3 regions of the Micromonospora sp. RL09-050-HVF-A genome follow, and region 1 is predicted to be linked to each of the others. Evidence: riboswitches for the same ligand, from Rfam matches in the RefSeq annotation. Region 1 holds a riboswitch; each other region holds the start of a gene.
The links. A riboswitch is a leader RNA that binds a small molecule or an ion and turns the genes downstream of it on or off. The one in region 1 is predicted to bind cobalamin.

Region 1 (9,934 bases):
GAGATCCGCGTGGGGGACTGGACGTGGGCGAACCCGGCGACGCCACCGACGAACGTCGTCCGGCTCGTGCCGCGCTGCGCCGCCGCATGCCGGGTGTGTCCCAGAAGATGCTCACCCACACCCTGCGTCAACTCGAAGGCGCCGGCCTCGCCCGCCGCTGGGTGGAACCCACGAGTCCGCCCGCCGTGCACTACTCGTTGACAGCGCTCGGCGACACGCTCGTCGGTCCGTTGCGCGAGCTCAAACGCTGGGCCGAGCTGAACATGGGTGCGATCGATGCGCTGCGTACGGCTGCGGTCAAGGCCCGTCACGACCAGTAGGCAAGGAGGGCGGGCGGATCCTGTCACGGGGTGATGGTCGAGACCCGCGTACTCCCGACAGGTCGACGCCAGGCCGGCACCTCGACGGATGGAAGCCAGCACCACCCCGGTCCTTCCGTCGTTTCCGGGTGGGCCGCCTGCCCGGTCATCCCGGCACACCCTGCTGCTCCCGCTCCCGTCAGCCGCCCGGGCAGCGGTTGTCGCCGCCGCTGAGTTCCACGCAGTGCCCTGGCGGGCCGGGCGTCGTGTCTGCCGGCACCGGAGTGAGACCCCGCCCGACGGATGCGGCGAACGGTAGGGCGGGCACGGCGATCACGACGGTCAGCACCAGGAAGACGATCGCGGTTCGGACCAGCCGCAGCCGGTACGCGACGAGCGCGATGACTGCCGGGCCGGCGATCGCCACCAACGCGGCGACCAGTAGGGCCAGGCTCGCCTGGCGTCCGAGGCCCACCAGCTCGTCGGGCCGGCCGTCGTAGTTGGCGTTCCACTGCGCCAAGCCGATGCTCAGCCACCACACGGCTGCCGCGATCAGCCCGCCGATCCAGACCAGGACCAGGAGCCCCACGATCGGGCCACCCCACCGACGTGCACCGGCCGCCTCAGAAGTCACGTGGTCCAGCGTGGATGGTCCGACCCGACCAGGCATGAGTCGGCGTACTCAGCGCGCTCGTCGAGGCTGTGTTCGTCGGCCCGGGGGACATCCGACCGCAGTCAGGCGGGCGCTCGGGGCTGGTTTCTCCGTGAGCTGCCATCGGTCGCCGTGACCCGCGGCGACAACGACCGCCTCGCGTCACCGGTGAACCCCGAAGCGAAGTCCGGCGGGGAAGGCCGCCGGTGCAGCGGCGGTGCCGTGCCGGTCGTCGGTGACAATGAAGTCAACCTGTCTCGGGCAGGATTCAGGATGGCTGATTACTACCCTGTGCAGATCCAATGGCTGTCCCATCGCTGTCAAAATCCATCAGTGGGCACTCAGGAAGTTGGCGGGGGATCGACCGAAAACAGTGTTGCAGCGACGAGGCGCGCTGTCATCCACGATGGAAAATGGGGATTCAGCTGTGCAACCAACGGTCGTGGTGGATCGCCTCGGCGAGAGGTCGGCGTCGACGCCACCCGTGCCGTTCCAGGTCGGGCACGGACTCCAGGTGGGTGACCGGCCCGACGCAGAGCCAGGCCACCGGCCGGATGCCGGCCGGTGCGCCCAGCAGCCCGGCCAGGAACGACTCCCGGTAGAAGGAGACCCACCCGACGCCCAGCCCTTCGGCGGTGGCGGCGAGCCAGAGATTCTGGATGGCCAGGCAGACCGAGTAGAGACCGGCGTCGGCGATGGCGTGCCGCCCGAGCACGGCCGGGCCCCCACGCTGCGGGTCGTACGTGACGACGACCGACAGCGTCGACTCCAACACCCCGTCGATCTTGATGCCCGCGAACCGTTCGGCCGCCGCGCCGTCCAGGGTGGCGGCGAACGTCGCCCGCTCGGCCTGTACGTGCCGGTGGAACCGACGACGGATGGCAGGGTCCCGGACCAGGACGAAGTCCCACGGCTGTGAGTAGCCGACGCTGGGTGCGGCGTGCGCGGCGTCCAGGATCCGGTGCAGGGCGCCGTCCGGCACCGGTTCCCCGGTGAACTGGGCCCGGACGTCCCGGCGGCGGTGGATGGCGTCGTAGAGTTCCACAGGCAGGCTCCCGCTGCGCTCGGCCCACCCCGGACGGGCGGGCGGTCGACGCGAGGCCGGTCTTCGGACTCCCGGATCGACGCCAACCCGTCCGCCTTCCCAGCCGTACGGCCAGTGGCTGCGCTCCTCGCGCCTGGACGGTCGCTCCCCGGTCACCGCGGCGGGCCCGTGCCGGAATCACACCGGCTTCCCGATTCTCCCCGCACCCGCGGGGCACCTCGCACGATCATGCCGCCGCCGATGCTAACCCGTGCCGGTGACGCAGGCCGGCCACGCCCCCGGCGGGCGGCGGGCGGTCACCCGCGCGGACTCCACCCCGGCGGTGTGCCCGCCGATCGCGAAGATCCTCCTGCCGCTGGTGACCGCCGCGCCTTCACGATGGGCGGTGGTGGTGCCGGTGACCGTCGCCCAGGTGCCGGTGTCGGGTGAGTACGCGTCCACCCGGGTGGTGTCCACGCAGTCGACAGGTCTTCCCGAAGGGTCGGTGACCAGTTCACAGCCACCTGTCGCATAGATCCGGCCGTCCGGGCCGGTCGTGGCGTCGACCAGACACCGCCGGCTGGGAAGCGGCGCGAGAGTCGCCCAGGTGTCGGTGGTGGGCGAGTACGCCTCGACGACGTCGAGGACGTTCAGGACGCCGTCCCCGCAGCCGCCGATCGCGTAGATCCGCCCGTCTGGTCCGCCGGTCACCCCCATCTCGTAGCGCGGCGTGGGCATCGACGCCGCGGTGGTCCACCGGTCCACCGTCGGCTCGTAGACCTCCAGGGTGGACAGCGAGTCGCGACGGTCCCCGCCGACGGCGTAGACCCGGCCGTCGGTGCCGGCCGTCGCGGCGAGCAGTTGCCGTCCGCTGGGCATCGACGCGACGGGCACCCAGTGGTCGTCGCCCGGCGTCAGGGCGAGCACGGAGCTGAGGAACGCTCCCTCGGCACCGGGAGAGCTGCCGCCGATCGCGTAGACGCGCCCGTCCCCGCCGGTGGCCGCCGCATGGCGGTACCGGGGCCGGGGCAGCGACGGGCCGGCCCTCCACCGCCGCGTCCGAGGCGTGTAGACCTCCACCACCGTGGTGACCGAAGCTGCGTCGGCACCCCCGATCGCGAAGATCGACCCGTCCGGCGCCGTGGCCGCCGCCAGCGCGAAGCGGGAACTCGACAGCGCGTCGTCGGCCCGCCAACGGAGGGCGGGTCGGTCGCCCCTGGCGGCGGCACCGGCGACGGGTGCCGGCAGTTGGGCCACCGCGACGGCAATGGCGAGGAACAGTGTCCTCCATGGTGCGGCGTGGCCGAGAATGCGAATTGTCGTCACGACTGGGATGCTCCCTTCGCGCTGAGTCGACGGGCGTTTTCCGCTGATCGGCAGGCTAGCAGTCCGGCGTACGCGGCAGCCGTGAAGAACCTGCCAATTTCCCCCGAGGGTGAGAATGGTGTCGTGGCTGATTGTGTGTTCGTTCGGGAAGCTGTCGCCGGTCACCACTCGGGGTCGTGTCCGCACGATGCGGAAGGGAATTCTCCTCACGTGCGCCGTGGGTGGTGCCGGCGTCGGGCGGGGAACGCGACGCCGTGATTGCCGGCTGCCGCCCGTGGTGAGGGGGTCGGCATCCCGCAGGACGGTCCGGCCTCCACGCCGGACGGCGCGTCGGCGTGCCGTTGCGGGGCTGTCCGGTCGGCCAGGTCCGCCCCCGTTCCCCGGCGGGATCCTGGTGGTGCACCGCGCTCCGGGCGTCCGCCACGCGCAGTGACCGCCGACTGCGCCGAAAACGGGACGGTTCACCATGATGGGCAGCGCTACGGACACCTGACCATGAGCCATGCGGACCAGCTCAAATCAGCCGCAACCCCCGCCGGCGAACTTCCGGCCGGCCAGCAATACGTATTGACGCACCCCATCGCTAATGTTACCGTCAGTCATACTCTGGTCGCTAGCTGTGGCAATAGATCGAAGCAATATCCGGCGCCGACCGATGACGCTGTCCAAGTTGATTCACCGTAGGTCACTTCGTGGCGAAACAGCGCCGGGTTCGCTCCCGGGCACTGACATCTCTGTGATTACGCGACACGAGTTTGCGCTTTTTCGACAGATTGCGGGTGTCTGTAGGAAGGAGAGGTAGTGACCGAGGCCTCGGTGAATTCGGCACACGCGACGGATTCGGCTGAACTGCCACTGTCGTTCGCCCAGGAACAGTTGTGGTTTCTCGACCAACTCGCCCCCGGCACACCGACGTACAACGTCGCCGTGCTGTACCGGATCGACGGCGACCTGGATCACTCGGCACTACAGACCGCGATGACCCGGGTCGTCGCGAACCACGACATCCTCCGCGCGCGCTTCGACGCGCACGACGGCGTTCCCTACCAGGTCATCGCAGCTCCTCCGGAGCAGGCGCTCGTGATCGACGACTCCACCGCAGCGGGGGAACTCGGGGAGACACGTGCCCTCGACGCGGCGACCACGCTGGCACGGACACCGTTCGACCTGGCCGTGGGCCCGCTCTACAGGTTCCGCCTGTTCCGCGTCGCAACGGAACGACACCTGTTGTCCATCGTCATTCACCACATCGTGTGTGACGGCTGGTCCATCAACCTGATCAGTGACGAGATCCGCAGGTCGTACGCGGCGATCCGGCAGGGTCACGAACTCCCGGCCGGCCGGGCCGCCACCGACTACGCCGATTTCGTCAAGGCCCAGCGGGTCGCCTTCGAAGACGGCACCTTCGAAGCGCAGCTCACCTACTGGAAGTCCCAGCTGTCGGGCCTGCCGGCGTTGAACCTGCCGGCGGACCACCCGCGACCGCCGTACACCGTCCACCGCGGCGAACACCTCAGCCGGGTCTTTCCGGCATCGATCGGTGCCACCGCGCGCCACCTCGCCCGGTCGCAGAAGGTCTCGCTGTCGATGCTCCTGACCGCGGCCCTCGGGGTGGTCCTGTCCCGTTACACCGGTGAGGAGGACCTCGCCGTCGGCACCACCGCACTCGGCCGGTCCGATCCCGACCTGGAACAGGTCGTCGGCATCTTCGTCAACGCGGTGGTGCTGCGGCTGGACCTGTCCGGAAAGCCCACCTTCGCCGAACTGCTCGATCGGGTCAAGGACACCTCCCTGCGGGCCTACGAGCTTCAGGACGTGCCGTTCGAGCGGGTGGTCGACCGCCTTGCCGTCCCCCGCGACCCCAGCCGCAATCCGTTGTTCGACGTCCTTCTCCAGGTGCTCAGCGAGGAGACCGGCAGCGGCTCCCTCGACCTGCCCGGAGCCACCATCAGTGTGGTCGACCAGCAGACGATGCACTCCCGGTTCGACCTGTCGCTGACCTTCGCCGAGTCGGCGACCGAGCTGCGGGTGTCGGCGGAGTATTCGACGGAGCTGTTCGCCCGGTGGCGCATCGACCAACTGCTCACCCACATCGAGCGCGTCCTGACCGGTGCGGCCGCCGACCCCGGCATCAGGGTGTCCGAGATCGACCTGCTGTCCGCCGACGACCGGGCCGAGTTGATGCGGCTGGGTCGCGGTCCGGACGACGCCGTCCGCTCCGATCCCGTGCACGTCCTCGTCGCGGAACGGGCCGCAGCGGCACCCGACTCCGTCGCGGCGGTCTTCGAGGGCGTCGAGCTGACCTACGGGGAGCTGGACCGACGTGCCGCCGTCCTCGCCGCCCACCTGAGGCACCGGTGCGGGGTCAGACACGAAGAGCTGGTGGGGGTCGCGATGGATCGCGGCCTGGACGTCCTCGTGGCGTTCCTCGGTGTCGCCAAGGCGGGTGCCGCGTACGTGATCCTCGACATCGACCACCCGGTCGGCCGCCTGGAGTTCATTCTCGACGACACCGACGCACACGTGGTGCTGACCACGAGCGACCTGCTCGCCAGCCTTCCCGAGCCCCGGTCGCGTCGTTACCTGTGCCTGGACCGCGACTGGCCGGACATCGAGTCCGCCGGGGTCGGGGGAGCAGGCGACCCGCTCGACGAGGTGAGCACCGGGGACTCGTTGGTCAGCGTGATCTACACCTCCGGTTCGACGGGCCGCCCCAAGGGGGTGCTGACCGAGCACCGGGCGCTGGTGTCCTACCTGGTCCCGTTCGCCGAGACCTTCAAGTTCGGCCCCGGCGACCGGATCCTGCAGTTCGCGTCACTCGCCTTCGACCTGTGTCAGGCAGAGGTCTACGCCGCGCTCATCAGCGGCGCCACGCTGGTGTGTGCCCGCCGGGAGACCCTGCACTCGACGGAGTCGCTGTCCGCGCTGATCCGCGCCGAGCGCGTCACCTTCGTCGGCGCGCCTCCGACGCTGCTGGCGCTGCTCGACGACGGCCCGTACCCGCACCTGCGCCACGTGTTCACCGGAGGTGAGGCGTGCCCGGCCGAGCTGGCCAACCGGTGGAACGTCGCGGGTCGGACGTTCGTCAACGGCTACGGCCCCACCGAGGCGGCGATCGGCGTGACGCTGCACGTCGTACCCCGCGGGGAATACCGGACCTCGCCGCCCATCGGCGGGCCCATCACCCGACGTCGCTTCTACGTCGTCGACGAGCAGTTGGCGCTGGTGCCGGTCGGGGTGCCGGGTGAACTGCTGATCGGTGGCGACGAGGGGCTGGCCCGCGGCTACCTCAACCGCCCCGACCTGCACAGCGAGAAGTTCATCCCGGACCCGTTCCGGTCCACCGGACGGGTGTACCGCACCGGCGACCTCGTCCGCTGGAACCGCGAGGGCCACCTGGAGTTCCTGGGCCGAATCGACACGCAGATCAAGCTGCGGGGCCTACGGATCGAGGTCGAGGAGATCGAAGCGGTGCTGCGTACCCATCCCGCGGTCGACACGGCGGCGGTGAAGCTGGCCGAGGACGCACGGGGCCAGCAGATCCTCGCCGGCTACGTGACCCTGACCGGGTCGACGGAACCATCGGTCGCCGAACTGCGCCGGCACGCCGCCCAGTTTCTGCCGTCATACATGGTCCCGCAGGCCTGGCGGGTGCTGGAGAGCCTGCCGATGTCGCTCAGCGGCAAGCTCAACCGGAGGGCACTGCCCGCACCGGCGGCGTACGTCCAGGCCGACCGGGAGGTCGTCGCGCTGGCCACTCCGACCGAACGGCAGGTCGCCGCCGTCTTCGCCGACGTCCTCGGCATGGCCGCCTGGCGACTCAGCGCCGACGACGACTTCTTCGAACTGGGTGGCAACTCGTTGCAGGCGATGCGGGTCATCAGCCGGGTCAACCAGGCGTTCAGCGCGAAACTCGGCGTCCGGACCCTGTACGGCTCGCCCAACCTACGCGACTTCGCCCAGCAGGTGCACCTGCAGGCCGTCGCACCACCGGCCGCCGATCCGGCCGCCGAACCGCCCCACCAGCAGGCGGGCCCGCCCGCCGATGCGCTGAGCCTGGCGCAGACGATCGCGCTGGCCATGACCGACGTCCTGGTGTCACCGGCCACCCCGGCCGCCGTCACCGACAACCTGTTCGCACTCGGCGCCGACGAGGAGCACGCGGCGAAGCTGCTCCAGCTGATCGAGCAACGCCTGGGCACCCGGATCACGGCCCGGGACCTCTACACGCCCGTCGTCCTCGCCGCAGCGGTGCAGGCGCGACGGGCCGCCGACCAGCAGGCCGACACCTGGTCGCCGCTGGTGACCCTGGCCGCCGCACCCAACGACGGCACGTGCCCGCCGCTGTTCTGCGTCCCCGGCGCGTCCGGCTCCCCGTCCATCTTCGCCGGAGTCGCCCGCCGGCTGAGCCCGGAGCGGACGATCATCGGTCTCGAAGCGCCGGGGCTGGAGCCGGGTCAGCACGCACTGTCCGACGTGGTGGCGTTGGCCGGCCGTTTCGTAGCGGCGATCCGGGAACGGCAGCCGACGGGCCCGTACCATCTGCTCGGCTGGTCGATGGGTGGGTTGGTCGCGTTCGAGATGGCGCGGCAGCTCACGGAGGCCGGTGCGCCGGTGCCGTTCCTGACCGTCGTCGACACCCCGCTGCCGGACCCGTCCCGGACGCCCGACGACCGGCGCACCGTCGAACAGTTCGTCGCCGACATCGCGGCCGAGGCCGGTCGGGACGCCCCCGAACTTCCCCCGGGCTACCAGGGCCTTCCCGATCAGTTCGACGCGCTGTACGCGTTCCTGCGGGACACGGTGCTACCGGCGGAGATCGGGCCGGATCAACTCGGTTGCCGCCTGTCCGTCTACCGGGCCAGCGTGCGGGCCACCTTCCGCTACCGGCCCACCTGGACCTACCCCGGCCGGCTTTCCGTGCTCAGGACCCCGGGGGCGGTACCGGCCGGGCAGTGGGCCCCGCTGGCGGCCACGGTACGCGAGTACCGCGCCCCCGGCGCGCACCATTCGATGTGGTCCGGCGAGCACCGCCCCGTACTCGCGGCGGTCATCGACACCCTCCTCGCCGCAGCGGGAGAGTGAGGGTGTTCCAGCGACTGCCAGTGCGTGAGCGGCGGAGCAGAACGGGCCTGTGGTGGCAGAACCGGGACTTCCGCCTGTTCTGGATAGGCGAGACGGTGTCGATGTTCGGGACCCAGGTCACCGCACTCGCGTTGCCGCTGACGGCGATTCTCGTGCTCGACAGCAGCACCGAGCAGGTGGGTCTGCTGCGGATGGCCCAGCTCCTGCCGTACCTGCTGCTCTCGTTGCTCTTCGGTGCCCTCGCCGACCGGATGCCGCGACGGCCGCTCATGGTCGGGGCGAATGCGGTCCGGCTGGTGCTGGTCGGCCTCGTGCCGATCCTCGCCGTCACCGGTCAGTTGAGTCTCGGCTGGCTCTACGTCGTCACCGCAGGGGTGGGTGTCGCCGCGGTGATGTTCGACGTGTGCTGGGTGTCCTACGTGCCCACCATCGTCGCCGACCACACCCGACTCATCGAGGCGAACAGCCGCATCGGCGCGGCGGACGCCGCCGCCCACATCGGTGGGCCCGGCCTTGCCGGTGTACTGGTGAACATCCTCACCGCCCCCATCGCGCTCGTCGTGAACGCCGCGTCGTACGCGGTCTCGATCGCCATGCTGCTGCAGATCAGGGCCCGCGAGGTGAAGCCGGAACGGAGCGACACGCCCCGCAACCTGCGGACCGAACTGGGCGAGGGACTGCGCTGGGTGTTCGGTAACCCGCTGCTGCGCATCCTCGCGATCCTGGGTGCCTGCTACAACTTCTTCCTGATGTTCATCCAGACGGTGTTCCTGGTGTATGCCGTCCGGGAGCTTTCCCTGAGCACCGCCGTCATCGGCGGCATCCTCTCGTCGGGTGCCGTCGGTGGCCTGATCGGCGCCGCGTCGGCGCAGGCCGCAGCGCGGCGGTTCGGCGTCGGTCGGGTGTACGTGGCCTGCGCGAGCGTGTCCTTCTCCAGCTGGATCGTGGTCCCGGCAGCCGGCGGACCGACGGTGGTGCTCACCGCCGTGCTGGTGGCGGTGTTCCTGGCCTCCGCGGTGGCGATGGGGGCGACGAACGTCATCGTCGTCAGCCTTCGGCAGACCTTGACCCCCGACACGCTGATGGCCCGGATGAACGCGGTCATGCGCATGCTGATGCTCGGCGTCGCCGCGCTCGGTGGCCCCGTCGGAGGCGGACTGGCCACCGTCATCGGTCTACGCCCCGCCCTGTGGGTGGCGGCGGGGGCGTCGATCCTGGCGTTCGTCGTGTTCTTCCCGCGCCGGATCCTGCACCTGACGGAACTCCCCGAACCGGCCGCGACCCGGTGACCGGGGCCGGCGGACGACCACCGCTGCGCCGGGCACGTCGGCCCCCACCCGGCAACCGGGCGGCCACCCCGAGACCGCAGCGTGGCGGCCTCCGGGCCGACAGGGTCCTCCCAATCCGCTAGACCTCGACCACCGCAAATCCCCCCGATGGTCAAAACACGAGTCCGGCGGCCCGACCGGGTCGGGCCGCCGGATACCGTTCAGAGGGTTGGTGATCCGTAGAGCAGGCGGTTGGGTGAGCCGCTGCCGGGATTGGTCA
Region 2 (9,934 bases), 1.2 Mb from region 1:
GCCGCGCTGGATCCACGACCAGCCCTCGCCCATCTTGTGCCAGGCCACCGGGGCGCCCTGCCCGGTGTCGGCGTGCACCTGGCCGAGGGCCCGGAAGGCGTTCTCCTCACCCACCCGCCACTTGGCGCTCTTGACGAACTGGAACACCCCGATCGGCAGCCCGGCGGTCCAGGCCCGCAGTGCCAGGCCGAACGCGGCGGTGGACTTCCCCTTCATCTGCCCGGTGTGCACGATGGTCAGCGGACGGTGCCGCCGCTGCCGGGTGGTCAACCCGTCGGCGGGGACGTGTTCCGGCTTTCCCTGCGGCATCAGCGCACGCTCCGATTCGCTCCGACGGTGGCGAGCCCGGCCAGCGGGTCGGCGGTGACCGTGTCCAGGCGGTGGTGGGCCGCGCCGAGCTGGTCGGCCAGCCGGCGGGCCAGGTGCAACCGGACCGGGCCGGACTCACAGTCCACCACGACGCAGGGTGCGCCGGTGGCGGCGAGCACCGCCGCCGCGCGCGCCGACCGGTCCAGCGGCCGGTGCCCGGCGGTGGCCCGGCCGTCGGTGACGACCAGCACCAGCGGACGCCGGCGCGGGTCCCGCAGCCGCTGCACCCGCAGCAGGTCGACGGCGGCGAGCAATCCCTCCGCCAACGGGGTACGCCCCCCGGTGGGCAGCTCGGCCAGCCGCGCCGACGCGGCCAGCACCGACGAGGTGGCCGGGAGCAGCACCTGCGCCCCGGAACCCCGGAAGGCGACCACCGCCACCGTGTCCCGACGCTGGTAGGCGTCGGTGAGCAGGGCCAGCACCGCACCCTTGACCGCCGACATCCGCTGCCGCGCGCCCATCGACCCGCTGGCGTCGACCACGAACAGCACCAGGTTGCCCTCGCGGCCCTCCCGGACCGCCTCCCGCAGGTCGTCGGGGCGCAGCAGCAACCGCCCGCCGCACCGGCCCCGCCGGGCCTGGTGCGGGGCGGCGGCACGCAGGGTCGCCGGCAGGTGCACCGTGGCCGGCCGGCCGGCGGGCACCCGCGCGCCGGTGGTCCGCCCGCGCCCGGTCCGGGCCCGCGACCGCCGGCCGGGCACCCCGTCACCCACCCCCGGTGCGGTGAACAACCGGGCCGTCAACCCCCGCTGCGGTACGGCCACCGAGCCGGCGCCCGCCGGGTCACCCGGGTTCGCGGTGCCGCCCTGGCCTGGTCGCCCCGGACGGGCACCGGTGTGCTCGGCGGACCCGTCGTCGGGGCGTCCCGACCGGCCGTCGGCGCGGTGTCCGGTGTCCGGCCCGTCGTCGCCGTCCGGTCCGCCGTCGTCGATGCGGTCCGGCCACCGGTCGTCCCCGGACTGTGGGGAGGCCGGACCGGTCCGGGCGCGCGGGTGGTCGTCGTGGCCCAGCGGACCACCAGCGTCCTGCGGCCCACCGGTGGCATCCTGCGGCCCACCGGCGTCGTCGGGTGGCTGTGGACCGGACCCGCCGCCGGGGCCACCCGTCGAAGGGCCGCCCGGCCCACCGCCGTCCGGGCCGCCGGGGTCACCCGGACCGGCCGGGCCGGTATCCGGCGGATCGTCGTCGGGGTGCTCGTCGCGGGCCCGCTGCAACGCCTCGTCGAGGCGTTTCTCGTCCAGGCCGGGGGTGTCGAACGGGTCACGACGACGCCGGTGCGGCAGGGCCAACCGGGCGGCGACCCGCACGTCGTCGGCGGTCACCCGGTCCCGCCCCTGCCAGGCGGCGTGTGCCACGGCGGTCCGGGCGGTGACGATGTCGGCGCGCATCCCGTCCACGTCGAACGCGGCGCAGACCTCGGCGATCTGCCGCAACGCGGCGTCAGGCAGCAGCACCGCGTCGAGCCGCCCCCGGGCGGCAGCCACCCGGGCGGCCACCTCGGCGTCGGCGGCGGCCCAGCGGGCGGCGAACCCGGCCGGGTCGGCGTCGGCGGCGAGCCGGCGGCGCACCACCTCCACCCGGACGACCGGGTCCCGGCTGGCCGCCACCTCGACGGTCAGCCCGAACCGGTCGAGCAACTGCGGACGCAGCTCACCCTCCTCCGGGTTCATCGTGCCCACCAGCAGGAACCGGGCGGCGTGGCTGACCGAGACACCCTCCCGCTCGACGTGGCAACGGCCCATCGCGGCGGCGTCCAGCAGCAGGTCGACCAGGTGATCGTGGAGCAGGTTCACCTCGTCGACATAGAGCACCCCCCGGTGGGCGGCGGCGAGCAGGCCCGGCTCGAAGGCGCGTACCCCCTCGGCGAGGGCCTTCTCCAGGTCCAACGAGCCGACCACCCGGTCCTCGGCGGCACCGACCGGCAACTCCACCAGCCGGGCCGGACGGCTCTCGACCGACGCGGCGGCCGGGTCCTCGTGCCCGGCGACGCCCGGGTGCGGACCGTCCGGGCAGGTCGGATCCGGGGCAGCCGGGTCGCAGCCGAACCGGCACCCGGCGACCCGGTCCACCGGCGGGAGCAGCGCGGCCAGGGCCCGCACGGCGGTCGACTTGGCGGTGCCCTTCTCGCCCCGCACCAGCACCCCGCCGATCGCCGGGCTGACCGCGTTGAGCAGCAACGCCAACCGCATGTCGTCCATCCCGAGCACGGCCGAGAAGGGAAACCCGCTCACTGTGCTGCTCCGGCTCGCGACTGCGGGGCTCGCAAACCCGGCTCACTCCTCGCGCTCACAGAGCTGACCTCCGATCGCGACTGCGGGGCTCGCAAACCCGGCTCACTCCTCGCGCTCACTGCTTTTCCTCCAGGTCGCCCTCGGTGGCCAGGTACGTCTCCCGCAGCCGGTCCAGGGTGGCGGGCTCCGGCGCGGCCCACAGGCCCCGGTCGGCGGCCTCCAGCAACCGCTCGGTGATGCCGCGCAGCGCCCACGGGTTGGACCGTTCCAGGAACTCCCGGGTCTCCCCGTCGAACAGGTACGCCTCGGCGAGGCGCTCGTACATCCAGTCGTCGACGACACCGGCGGTGGCGTCGTAGCCGAACAGGTAGTCCACGGTGGCGGCCAGCTCGAACGCGCCCTTGTAGCCGTGCCGGCGCATCGCGGCGATCCACTTCGGGTTGACCACCCGGGCCCGGAACACCCGCCGGGTCTCCTCGCCGAGGGTGCGGGTGCGCACGTCGTGCGGCATCGCCGAGTCGCCCACATAGGCGGCCGGGGCGGCCCCGGTCAGGTGCCGCACCATCGCCACCATCCCACCGTGGTACTGGAAATAGTCGTCGGAGTCGACGATGTCGTGCTCGCGGGTGTCCTGGTTCTTGGCCGCCACCGCGATCCGGGCGAAGGACCGTTCCATGTCGGCCCGCGCCTCCCGCCCGTCCAGGCCCCGGCCGTAGGCGTAGCCACCCCAGACGGCGTACACCTCGGCCAGGTCGGCGTCGGTGCGCCAGTTCCGGGCGTCGATCAGCGGCAGCAGCCCCGCCCCGTACGCCCCGGGCTTGGAGCCGAAGATCCGGGCGGTGGCCCGCCGCTCGTCGCCGTGGGTGGCGAGGTCGGCGGCCACGTGCGCGCGCAGGTAGTTGTCCCCGGCCGGCTCGTCGAGGGCGGCGACCAGCCGTACCGCGTCGTCGAGGAGGGCGACGACGTGCGGGAACGCGTCCCGGAAGAAGCCCGAGATGCGGACCGTGACGTCGACCCGGGGCCGGCCCAGTTCCGCCACCGGCACCACCTCGACGCCGGTGACCCGCCGCGACCGGTCGTCCCACACCGGCCGGCAGCCGAGCAGGGCCAGCACCTCGGCGATGTCGTCACCCTGGGTACGCATGGCGCTGGTGCCCCACACGGTCAGCCCGACCGACCGCGGGTACTCGCCGGTGTCGGCGAGGTAGCGGGCGAGTAGCGAGTCGGCCAGCGCGACCCCGACGTCCCAGGCGTTGCGGCTGGGGATCGCCTTCGGGTCGACGGAGTAGAAGTTGCGGCCCGTGGGCAGCACGTTGACCAGCCCCCGGGTGGGCGACCCGGACGGACCGGGGGGCACGAACCGGCCGTCGAGCGCGCCGAGGGTGTGGGTGATCTCGTCGGTGGTGCGGTCCAGCCGGGGCACCACCTCGCGGGCGGCGAACCGCAGCACCTCGGCGGCGTCGGGGCAGGACCCACCGGTCACCTCGGTGACCACCTCGTCGACCCGGGCGGGGTCCCAACCGAGGGTCTCCATGCCGAGGACGAGCCGCCGGGCCAGCCCTTCGATCAGGTCCACCGCGTCGGCGGCGGTGACCGACGGCCCGTCGACGACGTCGGTCAGCGCCGCCGGCACCGCCACCCGCGCCCCGGGCTCGGCGAGCAGCGCCTGCTCGTCGAGGTCATAGCTGGCGGCGAGGGCCTGACGCAGGCCGGGCAGGGCCTGGGCGCCGCCCCACACCTGGGGGGCGCGCAGCACGGCGAGGACGAGGTTCACCCGGGGCTCACCGGTGGGCACCTCGGCCAGGATGTGCAGCCCGTCGCGGATCTGCACGTCCTTGACCTCGCACAGGTAACCGTCGAGGTGCAGCACGAAGTCGTCGAAGTCGTCGGCGTCGGGCATCGCCTCGGTGTGCAGGTCGTGGTGCAGTTCGGCGACGCGCACCAGCTCCCAGATCTGCCCCCGGACCACCGGCACCTTCGCCGGGTCGAGGGCCTGCACGGTGGCGTACTCGTCCAGCAGTTGTTCGAGTTTCGCCAGGTCGCCGTAGGCCTCGGCGCGGGCCATCGGGGGCACCAGGTGGTCGACGACGACGGCGTGCGCCCGCCGCTTGGCCTGGGTGCCCTCGCCGGGGTCGTTGACGATGAACGGGTAGACCAGCGGCAGGTCGCCGAGGACGGCGTCGGGGGCGCAGTCGGCGGCCAGGCCGAGGCCCTTGCCGGGCAGCCATTCCAGGGTGCCGTGTTTGCCGAGGTGCACCACCGCGTCGGCACCGAAGCCGCCGTCGGCGACCGGCGCGGCCAGCCACCGGTACGCGGCGAGGTAGTGGTGGCTGGGTGGCAGGTCGGGGTCGTGGTAGATGGCGATCGGGTTCTCACCGAAGCCGCGCGGCGGCTGGATCAGCAGGGTGACGTTGCCGAACCGCAGCCCGGCCAGGACGATGTCACCGTCGTCGGTGTAGAGCTGGCCGGGTGGCTCACCCCAGTGTTCCCGCATCCGGTCCCGCAGGTCGGCCGGCACCTGGTCGAACCAGCGCCGGTAGGTCTCCCCCGGCACCCGGGCCTCGGCGGCGGACAACTGTTGCGGGGTGAGCCACTCGACGTCGTGACCACCGGCGGCGATCAGTGCGTGGATCAGGGCGTCCCCGTCGGTGGGCGGGGGCGCGTCACCGAGGTGGTATCCGGCGGCGGCGAGGGCGGCGAGCAGGCGTACCGCCGAGGCGGGGGTGTCCAGGCCGACGGCGTTGCCGACCCGGGAGTGCTTCGTCGGGTAGGAGCTGAGCACGATCGCCAGCCGCCTGTCGGCGGGGGGCAGGTGCCGCAGCCGGGCCTGTCGGACGGCGATCCCGGCGACCCGGGCGGCCCGCTCGGCGTCGGCGGCGTAGACCGACAGCCCGTCGGCGTCGATGCGTTTGAACGAGAACGGCACGGTGACGATCCGGCCGTCGAACTCGGGGATCGCCACCTGCATCGCCGCGTCCAACGGGGACAGTCCGGCGTCGCTGCCGGCCCACTGGTCCCGGGTGCTGGTGAGGCAGAGCGCCTGGATCACCGGCACGTCGAGGGCGGCGAGCGCGCCGACGTCCCAGGCGTCCTCGTCGCCGCCACCGGAGGCGTCGGCGGCGACCGTCCCCCCGGCGGCGAGGACGGTGACGACGAGCGCGTCGCAGCGGGCGAAGAGGTCCAGCGGCCCGGCACCGGGGGTGAGCCCGCGCAGCGATCCGCAGTAGATCGGCAGCGGGTTCCCCCCGGCCGCGTCGACCGCGTCGGCCAGGGTGTGCACGAAGTCGGTGTTGCCGGCCAGCGCGTGCGCCCGGTAGAACACGATGCCCACCGTGGGCCGCCCGTCGCCGTCCGCCCGCCGCCCGTCCGGCCCGGCCGCCGGTTCCGCCGGGTCGATCGGGTCGACCGGGGCGGTCGGGTCGACCGGGGCGGTCGGGTCGACCGGGGCGGTCGGGGGTCGACGGTCGAGAATGCCGTACGGCGGGGTGGGGGTGGGCGGGTCGAAGCCCTCACCGGTGAGCAGGACCGTGTCGGACAGGAACCGGGCCAGCTGGGCGAGGTTTGCCGCACCCCCCTCGACCAGGTAGGACAGGGCTTCGGTGGCCACCCCGGAGGTCACCGTGGAGGCCGCCATCAGCTCCGCGTCGGGCACCGCCTCGCCGCCGAGCACGATCGTGGGGACGCCGGAGCCGAGCACCGCCGCGAGGCCGTCCGGCCACGCCTGCCGACCACCGAGCAGCCGTACGACGGCCAGGTCGACCCCGTCGAGCAGGGCCGGCACGGCGTCCACGTCGACCCGGGTGGGGTTGGCGAGCCGGTAGTCGGCGGCGCTGGCCCGGGCGGCGAGCAGATCGGTGTCGGCGGTGGACAGCAGCAGGATGCGCACGTTCGGCTCCGGAGAGTGACGTCCGGCTCGACCACAGGGCCGGGCCGAGCGGGGCGGGAGGGACGCCGGTCAGCGGCGGCGGAGGTACGACGCACCCGCCTGCGGCGGGGTACCCGGACCGGCCGTCAGCGGTACGTGGCAGGCCGACCGCCCCGGCGGCGGCCGGCGACGGTGGGAGAGGTGGGAGCACGCGGCGGCGCGGGCTCGACGGTGATGCAGAAATCACCGACCGTGATGGGGTCGGCAGTGACGCTGTGCGTCATCGGGTCCTCCTCGGGTGTCCACGCCCTGGGGTTCTCCGACGGCCGAAGTATCCTGGCTCCCGGATCGACGCTCACCCCCGGCCTTCCAACCGTGCACGCACGGTCGTGACTCACGAGGGGGGATCGCTCCCCGGTGACAGTGGCGGGACCGCGTCGGAATCGCACCGACTTCCTTCACTGCCGTCAGGCCGCGAATGCTGCCATACTCCTCACCCCGAGGTCAACGGTGGCCACCGGCCCCGCGACGGCACCGATCGACCCCTGTGGCGAGGCCGGCAGCCGCCCGCCCCGCGCATCCCACGGGTGGGTCCGGCCCCGCCCGACGGCCGACCCGCAGCCGCCCCGTGCGGCGCACCCGCAGATCCTCCGAGGCGACCCGCAACCCGCCTGAGGGAGGTCCGCCGGCCGCCACCAGCCGGTGCGGAGCCGATCGAGGCACCCATCCCGGGACCGACCGTCCCGGGACCGACCGTCCCGGGACCGACCGTCCCTGGCGGTCGGAACACCTCTCTCGCACCCTGTCGAGCTGATGACGTCAACGACTCGGGGTCGGCACGGTCCGACCCGACCGGACGGGCGTCGGGCCGGGCCGTCCCACCCGGGGGGACCGATCCGTCACCGTCATCAGCTCGAAAGGGCCCGCGACGACATACCCACACACCCCTGGCCCGCAGCCGCCGGCGCGGCCAACGGCCGCGCCCACCACCACGGCCGCACCCCACGGCCCGCCCCCACAGACACCCACCCCGCAGACCCCTGGCCACCCTCTACGCAGCGGCTGAGGGGTCAACGGAGGCGACGCTCGGGGTGGGTCCGGTTCCAGGCCCGCATCCGCTCCGGGTATCCGGTCTTCGCCGCCTCGTAGAGGGGCACCGCGTGCCGGTGGGCCAGCTTCGCCGCCGTACGTGGGGAGCCGGTGCGGCGGCGGATCCACTCCCCGTCGTGCGCGATCGCCACCACTGTGGTGTCGGTGGCGGTCGTCTCGGGTTCGAGATAGAACTCCACCCCCCGGTGGGCGGCCACGAAGTCCGCCAACGCGGTCAGGTCGTCCCGGGTGGCCTCCCGATCGAGCTTGGTCGGGATGCCCTCGTCAGCCCGGGTCCGTCGGCTGAACCAGCCCATCTGCCCGTCCTCTCCTCGGCGTCCCTCCAGTGGAACACCCCTGCCTGGCAGGGCGCTGCGAGCCCGGTGACAACCGGCTGGACGGGGCAGACCTCGACGCCCCAGGGCGTACGCGCCACGCCCGGGACCGTTCAGCCCAGGGCGGCCAGCTCGTCGGGGGTGAGTCGCAGCGCGGCGGCTGCGACGTTCTCGGCGAGGTGGGCCGGGTCACCGGTACCGGGGATGGCCAGCACGTGCGGGCCCTGGTGCAGCGTCCAGGCGAGGCGTACCTGCTGCGGGGTGGCGTCGTGGGCGCGGGCGACGGCGCGTACGGCCGCGTCGTGGTCGGTACGTGCCCCGCCTTCGCGGTTGACGCCGGTCAGGGAGAAGAACGGCACGTAGGCGATCCCCCGGGCACCGCACTCGCGGACCATGGCGTCCTGGTCGCCGCGGTTGTCCAGGGCGTAGTTGTTCTGCACGCAGACCACCGGGGCGATGGTCTGCGCCTCGTCGAGGTGGTCGACGCGGACGTTGGACAGGCCCAGGTGCCGGATCAGACCGGCGTCGCGCAGCTCGGCCAGCGCACCGAAGCGTTCGGCCACGGAGTCCGGCGCGGGCCGCTTGACGATCCGCAGGTTGACCAGGTCGAGGTGGTCGCGGCCGAGCCGACGCAGGTTCTCCTCAACCTGGGCGCGCAGCTGCGCCGGGCTGGCCTCCTCGCGCGTGCCGGTCGTCGGGTCGGCCCGGAAGCCGACCTTGGTGACGATGACCAGCCCTTCCGGGTACGGGGCGAGGGCGGCACGGATCAGTTCGGTGGCGTACCGGGCGGGGCCGGTGCCGACCTTCAGGGTGCCGCCCGGCGAGACGTAGAACGCGGCGGTGTCGATGTGGTCGACGCCCAGTTCGACGGCCCGGCGCAGGACGCGCAGCGCCCGGTCCCGGTCGGGGTGGGCGGTGAGCCGCATCGAGCCGAAGCCCATCCGGTGCACGGTGCGGTCGCCCAGGGTCCAGCGGCCCGCCGCTGCGGCGGTGATCTCAGTTGGCATCCGGCGACCCTAGCCAGCGGCGACGACCCGGCGTAACGGCCGCGCACCCGATACCGGTGCGGGCCGGGAACTGTTAGTTTTTCTGTACTGGGGCGGTGTGTTCCGACGGCCCGACGCCGGCCGGTGGACGAGTCGCCGGCACCAGGGCCAGCGTCGGGATCAGCAGCACCGGCACCACCAGCAGGGCATGCAGGATGCCGACGTGGTCACCGAGCAGGCCCAGCAGCGGCGGGCTGGCCAGGAACGACGTGTAACCGATCACCGCGACGACGCTGACCCGGGCGGGGGCGTGCTCCTCGTCGTCGGCGGCGGCGCTCATCCCGACCGGGAAGCCGAGCGACGCGCCGAGCCCCCAGAGGACCACCCCGACGACGGCCAGCGGGCCGGAGCCGGCCAGCACCGCCAGCAGCGAGCCGGCGGCGGCCAGCAGGATCGTGCCGATCAGCACCGGCACCCGGCCCCAGCGGTCGATGGCCACGGTGCCGACGGTCCGGCCGATGGTCATGCCGGCGACGAAGACCCCGAAGACGGCTGCCCCGGCGGCCTCGCTGACCCCGTAGCCGTCGACGAAGGCGACCGCCAGCCAGTCGTTGGCGCTGCCCTCGGTGAACGCCATCACCAGCACCAGTGCGCCGATGAGCAGGGTGCGCGGCTCCCGCCAGGCCGCGAGCAGGCCACCCCGGCGGGCCGACGCGGCACCGTCCGCGGTGGAGGCGGGCAGGGCGGGCAGGAAGTTCCGCGCCCCGAGCAGGGTGCCGCCGAGCACCACCGCCGCCAGCACCGCCAGGTGGACGGTGATCGGCACACCGAGCCGGGCCGCACCCGCGCCCAGCCCGGCACCGGCCACCGAGCCGAGGCTCCAGGCGGCGTGGAAGCGGGGCAGGATGGTGCGGCCCAGCCGTTTCTCCACCGCCGCGCCCTCGACGTTCATGCCCACGTCGCAGGTGCCGGAGCCGTAGCCGAGGGCGAACAGGCCGACCGCGACGCCGGGCAGCGAGCCGAGCGGGGTGGCGACGCCCACCCCGGCCAGCCCGACCG
Region 3 (9,934 bases), 1.8 Mb from region 1:
ACACCAGGTGCCGCTCGGCCGGGGACAGCCGCTCCAGGTCGGCCAGGTCGGAGTGCAGGTCGACCTCCTCCACCGTCCAGGTGTTGCGGATGGCGTCTTTGAACCGGTCGAAGAAGTGCGGGTAGCGCATCGGCCGCAGGGTGAGGTCCATGCCGGGGTCGAGCAGCAGCTGCCGCCCGGCGGTGCGGGGTTCGTCGACGGTGGTCACTGGCACGCCTCGCAGCTCTCGGGGTTCTCCAGGGAACAGGCCAACGCCTCGGCGTCGGCCGCCACGACCGGGGCGACGGTGACGGTGGCCTGCTGGATCCGGGTCGCCGGACGCGACCGCAGGTAGTAGGTGGTCTTCAGCCCGGACTTCCAGGCGTACAGGTACATCGAGGACAACTTGCCGATGGTCGGCGCGCTGAGGAACAGGTTCAGCGACTGCGACTGGTCGATGTACGGCGCCCGCGCGGCGGCCAGGTCGATCAGCGCCCGCTGCGGCAGCTCCCACGCGGTCCGGAACAACTCCCGCACCTCGACGGGCAGGTCGACGATGCCCTGCACCGAACCCTCGGCCCGCTTGATCTGGTCGCGGATCTCCGACGTCCACAGGCCGCGCGCCTTCAGCTCGCGTACCAGATAGGTGTTGATCTGGAGGAACTCCCCGGACATGGTCTCCCGCTTGAACAGGTTGGACACCTGCGGCTCGATGCACTCGTAGCAGCCGGCGATCGACGCGATCGTGGCGGTCGGGGCGATCGCCACGAGCAGCGAGTTGCGCAGGCCGTGCGCCGCGATCCGGGTGCGCAGCGCCGCCCACCGCGCGGTCTGGGTGGGCTCGACCCCCCACAGGTCCGGGTGCAGGTCACCCCGGGCCGCCCTGGTCTGCGGGTACGCCGGGTGCGCGCCGAACCGTTCGGCCAGGCCGGCCGAGGTCTCCAGGGCGGTCAGGAAGATCTCCTCCTGGACCCGGGTGGACAACTCCCGGGCCCCGGCCGAGTCGAACGGCAGCCGCAGCGCGAACAACGCGTCCTGCAAACCCATCAGCCCCAGCCCGACGGGCCGCCAGCGCGGGTTCGACGCCGCCGCCTGCTCGGCCGGGTAGTAGTTGATGTCGATCACCCGGTCCAGGAACACCACCGCCGTCCGGACCGTTGCGCGCAGCTTGTCCCAGTCGACGCCGTCGCCGGTGAGGTGCGCGCCGAGGTTGACCGAGCCGAGGTTGCACACCGCCGTCTCGGTGTCGCTGTTGACCTCCAGGATCTCGGTGCACAGGTTGGACAGGTGGATCGTGTTGCCCGGCACGCCGGTCTGGTTGGACAGCCGGTTCGACGGGTCCTTGAACGTCATCCACCCGTTGCCGGTCTGTGCCAGGGTGCGCATCATCCGCCCGTACAGGTCCCGGGCCTTCACCGTGCGGACCGCCTTCTTCTCCGCGACCCGGTACGCGGCGTCGAAGTCCTCGCCGTACAGGTCGGGCAGCTCGGGGGCGTCCGACGGGTCGATCAGCGACCAGTCGCCGTCGGCCTCGACCCGGCGCATGAACTCGTCGGGGATCCAGTTGGCGAGGTTGAGATTGTGGGTACGCCGGGCCTCCTCACCGGTGTTGTCCCGCAACTCCAGGAACTCCTCGACGTCCGGGTGCCAGGGTTCCAGGTAGACGCAGGCGGCGCCCTTGCGCCGGCCGCCCTGGTTGACCGCCGCCACCCCGGCGTCGAGGGTCTTGAGGAACGGCACGATCCCGTTGGACCGGCCGTTGGTGCCCCGGATCAGCGCGCCCCGGCCCCGCACCCGCGTGAAGGAGATGCCGATGCCGCCGGAGAACTTCGACAGCTTCGCCACCTGGTGGTAGCGCTCGTAGATCGAGTCCAGCTCGTCGCGCGGCGAGTCGACCAGGAAACACGACGACATCTGGGTGTGCCGGGTGCCCGAGTTGAACAACGTCGGGGAGCTCGGCAGGTAGGCAAGCGACGACATCAGCCGGTAGAACCCGACCGCCTCGTCGGGCGTGGTGGACAGCCCGCAGGCCACCCGCAGCAGCCAGAACTGCGGGGTCTCCACCACCAGCCGCGACTGCGGGTGCCGCAGCAGGTAGCGGTCGGCCACCGTCCGCAGCCCGAAATACTCGAACCGCAGGTCACCGGCCGGGTCGACGGCGTCGTCGAGCTGCCGGGCATGCCGGGCCACGAATGCCGCCGTGTCGTCGGCGATCAGGCCGAGGCCGTGGGCGTACCGGATGGACTGGCTGAAGCTCTCCACCGCCTGCCCGCGGACCTCCTCGTCCACGTACGCGGCCAGCAGCCGGGCCGCCAGCCGGGAGTACTGCGGCTCCGTGCCGATCAGCTCCGCCGCCGTCTGGATCGACAGCTTGTCCAGCTCGGCCGTGGTCGCCCCGTCGTAGAGGCCGCTGATCGTCCTGGTGGCCACCCGCAGCGGATCGACCTCGTCCAGGTCGGTGGCCCACCGGGCGACGGCCGTGACGATCCGGTTGACGTCGACCGGCTCGGTGTCGCCGTCGCGCTTGCGTACCCGCATCGCCGGCCGGCGTGACTCCGCGCCGTCGACCTCGGACGGTGGGCGCTCCGCTACGTTCGTCATGACCTCTCCTCGCTGTCACCGATGGCCATCGGACGCGGGAGAACGCCAACGGGCACGGCACGACGGCCGGCCCGGGTGCTGGCGTCGGTCGTCCCGCGCGACCTCCGACCGCCGCGCGCAGCAGCGCACGGCGCACTGGCAGGTCTTCGGACTCGCGGGCGTGACCGGGGTCGCCGGTCGCCTACTGGCCGTCGCTTCCCAGACCTGGCGGTCCAGTGCTCGATGACGGCGGTCGTTCCCACTTACCGCTGCGGGGCAGTCCCGGATTTCCACCGGGTTCCCTGTTGCCTCGACCGGACCACCGGGCCCGGTCGAACCAGCTGCGTGGCACACCATATATGGCGTGGATGGGGGAGAGGCAACACTAGATGTCGCGTCGGCGTGTCAGATAACTCTCCTCCGACCGGTCGGTGGCCCGCAGTGACGCCAGCAGCCGCAGGGCGTCCGCGTCGGCGCTGCCGGGCTCGGCGGTGAAGACCAGCAGGACCGGGCCGGGGTTGCCGGGCAGCGGGTAGGTGTCCCAGTCCAGGACGATGTCACCGACCCCGGGGACCTGGAAGGTCTTGGTGCCGCTGACCGACCCGCGCACGTCGTGCCGCGACCACAGCCGCCGGAACTCGGCGCTGCGGATGCTCAGCTCACCGACGATCGCGGTGGCCCGGGGATGGGTGGGGTCGGTGGCGACGGCGGCACGCATCATGCCGATGTAGTCCAGTGCCTGCTGCTCCCAGGACGCGCAGCGCCGCACCGGGGACGCCGCCTCGTCGAACATCAGCAGCAGCATGTTGAGCCGGCCCGGCGGGAGGTCCGCCGGATCGCCGAGCAGCGCCACCGCCCACCGGTTCCAGGCGAGCAGGTCCAGGTGGCGGCCGAGCACCACCGCCGGGGTGTCCAGCACCCGCAGCAGCCGTCGGGTGCTCTCCGGCACCCGCTCCGGGCCGTGGTCCACCCGGGCCGGTACCGGCCGGCGGGCGGCGCGGGCCAGGGTGAACAGGTGCCGGCGTTCCTCGTCGTCGAGGGCGAGCGCGGCGGCGAGCGCGTCCAGCACGTGGTCGGACGGGCGGACCTCCCGGCCCTGCTCCATCCGCTGGTAGTAGTCGGTGCTCAACCCGGCCAGCAGCGCCAGCTCCTCGCGGCGCAGCCCGGTGACCCGGCGTCGCCCGCCCGGCTCCAGGCCGACGTCGCGGGGGTGCAGCCGGCCGCGTCGGGCGCGCAGGAAGTCACCGAGTTCGCGGGCGTACGGATGGGTCATGGGGCCAGTGTGACGCGGCCCGGACCGGGGTGGGTAGGACTGCGGGACCTAGGCGACCGGGAACGACCGAGCCCGGCCGGGTGGCCCCTAACGTCGGCGTCCCCACCCCGACCGCTCAGGAGCAGCAGATGACCTGGACCGCCGACCACATCCCCGACCAGCACGGCCGTACCGCCGTGGTGACCGGCGCGAACTCGGGCCTCGGCCTGGTCACCGCCACCGCGCTGGCCCACCGTGGTGCGCACGTCGTGCTCGCCGTCCGCGACACCGCCGCCGGCCGGCAGGCCGGCAGGCGCATCGGCGGGAACGTCGAGGTACGTGAGCTGGACCTCGCCTCCCTCGCCTCGGTCCGGGCGTTCGCGGCGGGACTGGCCGCCGCCCATCCGAGGATCGACCTGCTGGTCAACAACGCCGGTGCGGTGCTGCTCGGCCCGCGCCGCACCAGTGTCGACGGCCACGAGCTGCACCTCGCCACCAACCTGCTGGGCCACTTCGCGCTGACCGGTCTGCTGCTGGACAACCTGGCCGCCGCGCGGGCGGCCCGGGTGGTCCACCTCAGCTCGATCACCCACCGCAACGCGCACCTGGACTTCGCCGACCTGATGGGCGAGCGCGGCTACCGGGGCGCCGCCGCGTACGGCCGGTCCAAGCTCGCCACCACCGTCTTCGGCGTCGAGCTGGACCGGCGGCTGCGCGCCGCCGGAGCACCGGTGCTCAGCGTGCTGGCCCATCCCGGTGTCACCCGCACCAACCTGACCCCCCGGGCCATGGCCCACCGGGGCCGGCGTGGCCGGGTGGTCGCCTGGCTCGGCCTGCTGGCCACCCAGCCGGTGGAGTGGGGTGCGCTGCCCCAGCTGCGCGCCGCCACCGACCCGGCGGTCCGGGGCGGCCAGTTCTTCGGCCCGGCCCGGCTCTTCCAGACCTGGGGTCCGGTCACCGAGGTGCGGGCCAGCCCGGAGGCCACCGATCCCGCTGTCGGCCGGCGGCTGTGGACGGCGGCCGAGGAACTGACCGGCGTGAGCTATCTCTGACGCAGGGTCGCACTAGCATGGCTGCGGTCGGTGACGGTGGCGGAGACGAGGCGACATGGGATGGCTCGGGCGGGTGCTGGGCGGCGGGGGCCGGCAGGTCCAGGAGGATCCGGTCCGGCAGGCGGCGCTGTCGGCCGAGGTGCGGCAGCGGTACGGCACCCACGTGGCCGTCGCGCCGGCCGACCAGGTGGCGGGGATCGTCGGCCTGCTCGACGACGGTGACGGCCTGGCGGTGGCGGCCAGGATCGTCGGCGAGTTCGCCGACGCGGCCCACGCGGACCTGTCGGCCCAGACGGCGGAGCTGTACCGGCGCACCGGTCACCGGTTCCCGGTGGACCGGCGCAACTACCGGCCACTGTGGCGGGCGGCCGGTGGCCGGCTGCACTGGCCGCTGTTCGCGCTGCCGGGCGGCCTGCACCCGTACGTGCACGTCGCCGCCGCCGCCACGGTCGTCGGGACGAGGGCGACGCAGTTCGTCCGGGCGACCGACCCGCATCCGCTGCTCGCCCGCCTGTTCGAGGTGCTCGACCTCACCACCTGCGGCTGGGAGTACGGCCGGGTCCGGGTGGACCACGACGGGGCGTCGCTGGTCGGTCGGCTGATCTCCACCACCCGGGACGTCCGGGCGGCGATGAAGGAACCCCCGCCGCTGCCGCCGTCGGTGCGGGAACTCATGCGCACCAACCGGGCGGTCGACGTCTTCGACCTCACCGGCGACCGGGTCGTCGGCACGATCAACGTGGGTGGTGAGCTGCGCCCGGCGCTGTTGACCTGACGCCGTCGGGTCGACCTGCGGGTCCGGCCTGCCCGGGGTGGACGCGGTTGCCGTCCACCCCGGGCTGCCGGGTCCCGTCACACCTGCGCACCGCTCGAATCGTCGAGGGGCACGCCGTGCCGGGCCGGCAGCCTCGGTCAGGCCACGCGGTGCGGGGCGAGCCCGTTGGCGCAGTCGTCGATGGTGACGGTCTGCGAGAAGCGCAGCGCGTCCCGGCGGGCCCACCCGTTGATCCCGGTGGAGGTGTTGCGGACGAAGAACCACAGGTCACCGGTCAGCGTGGCGCAGTGGACGTCGATGTTCTGACTCGGGTACCCCTGGCCCTTGGGCTGGCAGTCCTGGTGGGGGTAGGCGCGGATGAAGGTCCCGTCGCCCCAGGAGATCCCGCCGCCGCTGTACAGATCCGGGTGCTGCCCGTGGCCGTCGCAGTGTGCGCTGGCCGGGCTGGCGGGTATCAGGGCCAGCACCGAGCCGCTCGCGGCGAGGGTCAGCGCGGAGGCGATGGAGAGGAGCCGAGATCGCATGGAAGTCTCCTGTCGATAGGTGACGATCACTGTCCACAGAGGATTGCACGGGTCGGCCAAGCCCGCACGGCGAGCGGTCCGCGCCGGGGCACCGCCGACCCGTGGGACGCCGCCTGCGGTCAGGCGAAGAGCAGGTCCAACTGGTGGTCGAGGACCGCGGTCGCCTGCGCCGGGGTGTACTGCCCGCCGAGCAGGTACACCCCCAGCCCCTCCACCAGCGCCAGCAGCCCCGCCGCGTCGTCCGACGCCGGTGACCGCGGCAGCAGCCCGGCGATGAACTCCACCAGTTGCGCGGTGTCCGGCCGCAGGCCGGGGGCCGCCGCCGGGTGCAGGGCGGTCCAGGACAGGAACGCCAACGCCACCCGTCCGTCCTCGCGCGCCGCCTCGTCCAACGGCAGCAACGCCGCAAGCAGGGTGCGCAGCAGCAGCCGGGGCCGCGGGTCCGACCCGAGCGCCGCGACCGCCGCCTCGACCCGGGCCCGACCCCGGTCCCGGACGACGGACAGCGCGAAGGCCATCATCTCGTCCTTGGTGGTGAAGTAGTGCTGCACCATGCCGGCGGACACCCCCGCCTCGGCGGCCACGTGCCGCAGGCTCACCGCCTCCAGACCCCGGTCGGCGGCGACCCGCATGAGCGCGTCCGCGATCAGCGTGCGGCGCTGACGGGGATCGACCTTCCTGGGCATCGGGGCCTACCGCGCCGTCGTCACGGTGCCGGCCGCGCCGTCCACGGTGATCATCTGACCGGTGACGATCCGCGAGGTGGCGCCCGGCACGCTGATCACGGCCGGGATGCCGTACTCGCGGGCCACCGTCGGGCCGTGCGCCATGATCGCGCCGGTCTCGGTGACCAGCGCCCCGGCGGTCAGGAACAGCGGCGTCCAGCCCGGGTCGGTGGTGGCGGTCACGAGGATCTCCCCGGGTTCGAGGTACGCGGTGGCCGGGTCGGTGACCACCCGGGCCGGGCCGGTCACCCTACCCGTCGCCGCCCCCACGCCCCGCAGCAGTCCCGCCCCGTCGGTGGGGGCCGGCAGGGTGCTCTCCACGTCGGTCCCGTCGGACAGGAGCGCCACCGGCACGACCCGGCGGCGCAGCTCACGCCGGTGGGTCGCCCGGCGTCGGGCGACCAGCCCGGTCAGGTCGGCACCGGCCAGGGCCGCCTCGACCTCGTCGAGGGTGAGGAACATGACGTCGTCCGCCGTCGGGAACAGCGTCGCCCCGATGAGCAGCAACTGCTCGCGTACGGTCCGGAGCCGGTACAGCCCGGCGAACTTGCCGGCCTCCCGCAGTCCCGCCAGCCGTCGTGCCCGCCGCAGCAGGAAAATCGCGATCCGGCCCCGGACCGGGCGACGTCGGCGGACCCGGGCGGCCAACTCGTCGAGCGCGGCCCCGGCTGCTGCGGCGGCCTCGGCGAACCGGCGGTCGGGTGCCTGCGCGGGGTCGGTCAGCCGCAGGTAGTTGGCGACGGCGGCAAGGACCGGGGTGGGGTCCTCGGCCCAACGCGGCACACCGACGTCGGCTTCGGCCGCCGCCCGGTGGCCGTAGCGGGACAGGAACCCGGACAGGCCGATCTCGGGGAGCGCGCCCCGCAGGTACCGGGCCGCCAGTTCGGCCGGTGGCGTGTCGAGGAGCAGGTCGCGGTGCTCGCGGGCGGCGCTGGCCAGCGCCCACAGTGCGAGGTCCATCTCGATCGTCACGTTGTGCGGGACGCCACGCAGCACCGCATGGACGTCATCCTCGGTGGCGACGCCCTTGAGCAGGTGGGCGGGCAGGGCCGAGGCGAGCATCCCGGCCACGATCGGCCAGGTGATGTCGTCGGCGGCACCGCCGTCGCCGTGTTCGCGGACGAACCGCAGCCGCTCGTGGGCCGTCCGCAGGTGTGCCGGTGCCACCGACTCGGCCCGTAGCCGGTCGACGGCAGCGACCAGCCGACGCCGTGCCGCGTCCGGTCGCGTCAGCGCCCGCAGGATGCCCCGCAGGGCCCGCAGCGCCGTGCCCAACGAGGCGTCCGCCGGGCGGCGGCGGGAGCCGTCACCGGACGGTGCGAACCGGGGGTCCCGCAGGACGTGCTCCATCACCGCCTGGGCGCGCGGCCCGAAGTCGACGGCCATCAGCCGGACGAGCCGTCGGCGGCCGGCCGGCCGGCGGACCAGGTCGGTCAGGTCGCCGTAGAGCCGTCCGCCGATGTCGACGATCTCCACCCGCATCCCGAGCGAGGCGACCATGGCGGCGATCATCGCGCGGAGCGTGGCCATGCCCATCGGGGTGACCGGTCGCAGCATCCCCTGCACGTTGCCGAACTCGACGTACACCCGCAGGTCGTCGGTCTGCGGCGGCGCCGGGAACAGCGTGCTGACCGGCCGCGACTGGAGCAACCACAGGGTTCCGTCGTGGTCGATGGCCCACTCGACGTCCTGTGGCCCGCCGAAGTGCGCCTGTACCCGCCGGCCGACGGCCCACAGGTCGCCCTGCCACCCGGGCTTCGACCGCCCCCCGTCGCTACCGGCCGGATCGGCGAGCACGACGCGCGTCACGTCGGTGCGGCCGTCGACGACCGTCGTGCCCGGCCCGACCTCGACGAGCATCTCGGTGCGGTTGCCGGTGACCGGGTTGGCCGTGTAGAGCACGCCGGCCCGGACCGGGGCGACCATCCGCTGCACCACCACCGCCATGCGCACGTCGGCGGGGTCGGTCCCGCGCGCCTCCCGGTAGGCCGCCGCCCGGCTGCCGTGCAGCGACTCCCAGCAGGTGCCGATCGCCGCCAGCAGGTCCGCCTCGCCCTCGACGTCCAGCACCGTGTCGTGCTGGCCCGCGAAGCTGGCGTCCGGCAGGTCCTCGTCGGTCGCGCTCGACCGCACCGCCACCGGCCCGCCGCCCAGCCGCGCGTACGCCGCCCGGACCTCGTCGCGCGGCACCACCCCGGCGCGGTGCGCCTCGGTGGTCACGCAGAAACCCTCAGGTACCCGCTCGCCAGCGCGGATCAGCTCGCCGAGACCGGCCGCCTTGCCGCCGACCAGCGGGACCAGGTCGGCGTGTGCCTCCGACAGGGGGATCACCGACACCTGCGCCTCCCGTTTGCAATACGACTGCATTGCAAAGAAGGTACGCGGGTTGCAGTGCAACTGCAATGTAAAAATCCGGCCGCATCCGGAACCAGCCGCCGGTGGGCGTGACTGACGGCTGCGGCGTTCAGCCCAGCGCCGGGACGACGATCGGCAGCCGGACGGTGAAGGTGCTGCCCTGACCCGGGACGCTCTCGACGCCGATCGTGCCGCCGTGCGCCTCGGCGAGCTTGCGGGCGATCGACAGCCCGAGCCCGCTGCCACCGGTGCTGCGGGTGCGGGAGTCGTCGGCCCGCCAGAACCGGTCGAAGATCTTCGCCTGGTCGGCGGGGGCGATGCCGGTGCCGGTGTCGGACACGGCGATGGCGAGCTGGTCGTCGCGTACCTCCAGGCGTACGACGACCGACCCGCCGGCCGGGGTGTGCCGTACCGCGTTGGCGACGATGTTGCCGACGATCTGGCGCAGCCGGGCCCCGTCGACGGCCATCTCCAGGTCGGTGCCCACCGAGGTGCCCAGCCGGACCCCGGCGGCCTCGGCCGCGCCCCGGTGCGCCTCGACGACCTGCTCCAGCAGGTCGGCCACGAAGTACGGCTCGCGGTGGATACGCAGGTCACCGGCGTCGGCGGCAGCCAGGTCACGCAGGTCGTCGATGATGTGCTGCAGCAGCAGCGCCTCGTCGAGCAGCAGGGTGAGCAGCTGCGTGTCGAGC

Region 2: linked by a shared signal. The riboswitch ahead of cobN (cobaltochelatase subunit CobN) and the one ahead of bluB (5,6-dimethylbenzimidazole synthase) in region 1 are both predicted to bind cobalamin.
Region 3: linked by a shared signal. The riboswitch ahead of J7462_RS08335 (ribonucleoside-diphosphate reductase subunit alpha) and the one ahead of bluB (5,6-dimethylbenzimidazole synthase) in region 1 are both predicted to bind cobalamin.

What each region holds. Positions count from the first base shown of each region.
Region 1 covers NZ_JAGKQP010000002.1:42,148-52,081, forward strand. Annotated here, with positions in the region: gene J7462_RS00470 (2Fe-2S iron-sulfur cluster-binding protein) at 1-119, opposite strand, end outside; gene J7462_RS00475 (helix-turn-helix domain-containing protein) at 96-320, shown strand; gene J7462_RS00480 (hypothetical protein) at 499-933, opposite strand; gene bluB (5,6-dimethylbenzimidazole synthase) at 1,373-1,996, opposite strand; cobalamin riboswitch at 2,033-2,232, opposite strand; gene J7462_RS00490 (kelch repeat-containing protein) at 2,240-3,301, opposite strand; gene J7462_RS00495 (amino acid adenylation domain-containing protein) at 4,103-8,386, shown strand; gene J7462_RS00500 (MFS transporter) at 8,407-9,675, shown strand; gene J7462_RS33520 (hypothetical protein) at 9,876-9,934, opposite strand, start outside.
Region 2 covers NZ_JAGKQP010000002.1:1,258,094-1,268,027, forward strand. Annotated here, with positions in the region: gene cobO (cob(I)yrinic acid a,c-diamide adenosyltransferase) at 1-309, opposite strand, end outside; partial or broken gene J7462_RS05875 (VWA domain-containing protein) at 309-2,659, opposite strand; gene cobN (cobaltochelatase subunit CobN) at 2,716-6,486, opposite strand; cobalamin riboswitch at 6,795-6,924, opposite strand; gene J7462_RS05885 (hypothetical protein) at 7,536-7,871, opposite strand; gene J7462_RS05890 (aldo/keto reductase) at 8,003-8,896, opposite strand; gene J7462_RS05895 (MFS transporter) at 8,970-9,934, opposite strand, start outside.
Region 3 covers NZ_JAGKQP010000002.1:1,885,648-1,895,581, reverse strand. Annotated here, with positions in the region: gene J7462_RS08340 (ribonucleotide-diphosphate reductase subunit beta) at 1-151, opposite strand, end outside; gene J7462_RS08335 (ribonucleoside-diphosphate reductase subunit alpha) at 205-2,580, opposite strand; cobalamin riboswitch at 2,700-2,916, opposite strand; gene J7462_RS08330 (helix-turn-helix transcriptional regulator) at 2,945-3,832, opposite strand; gene J7462_RS08325 (oxidoreductase) at 3,961-4,863, shown strand; gene J7462_RS08320 (hypothetical protein) at 4,919-5,638, shown strand; gene J7462_RS08315 (hypothetical protein) at 5,776-6,162, opposite strand; gene J7462_RS08310 (TetR/AcrR family transcriptional regulator) at 6,282-6,848, opposite strand; gene J7462_RS08305 (PEP/pyruvate-binding domain-containing protein) at 6,855-9,224, opposite strand; gene J7462_RS08300 (cell wall metabolism sensor histidine kinase WalK) at 9,352-9,934, opposite strand, start outside.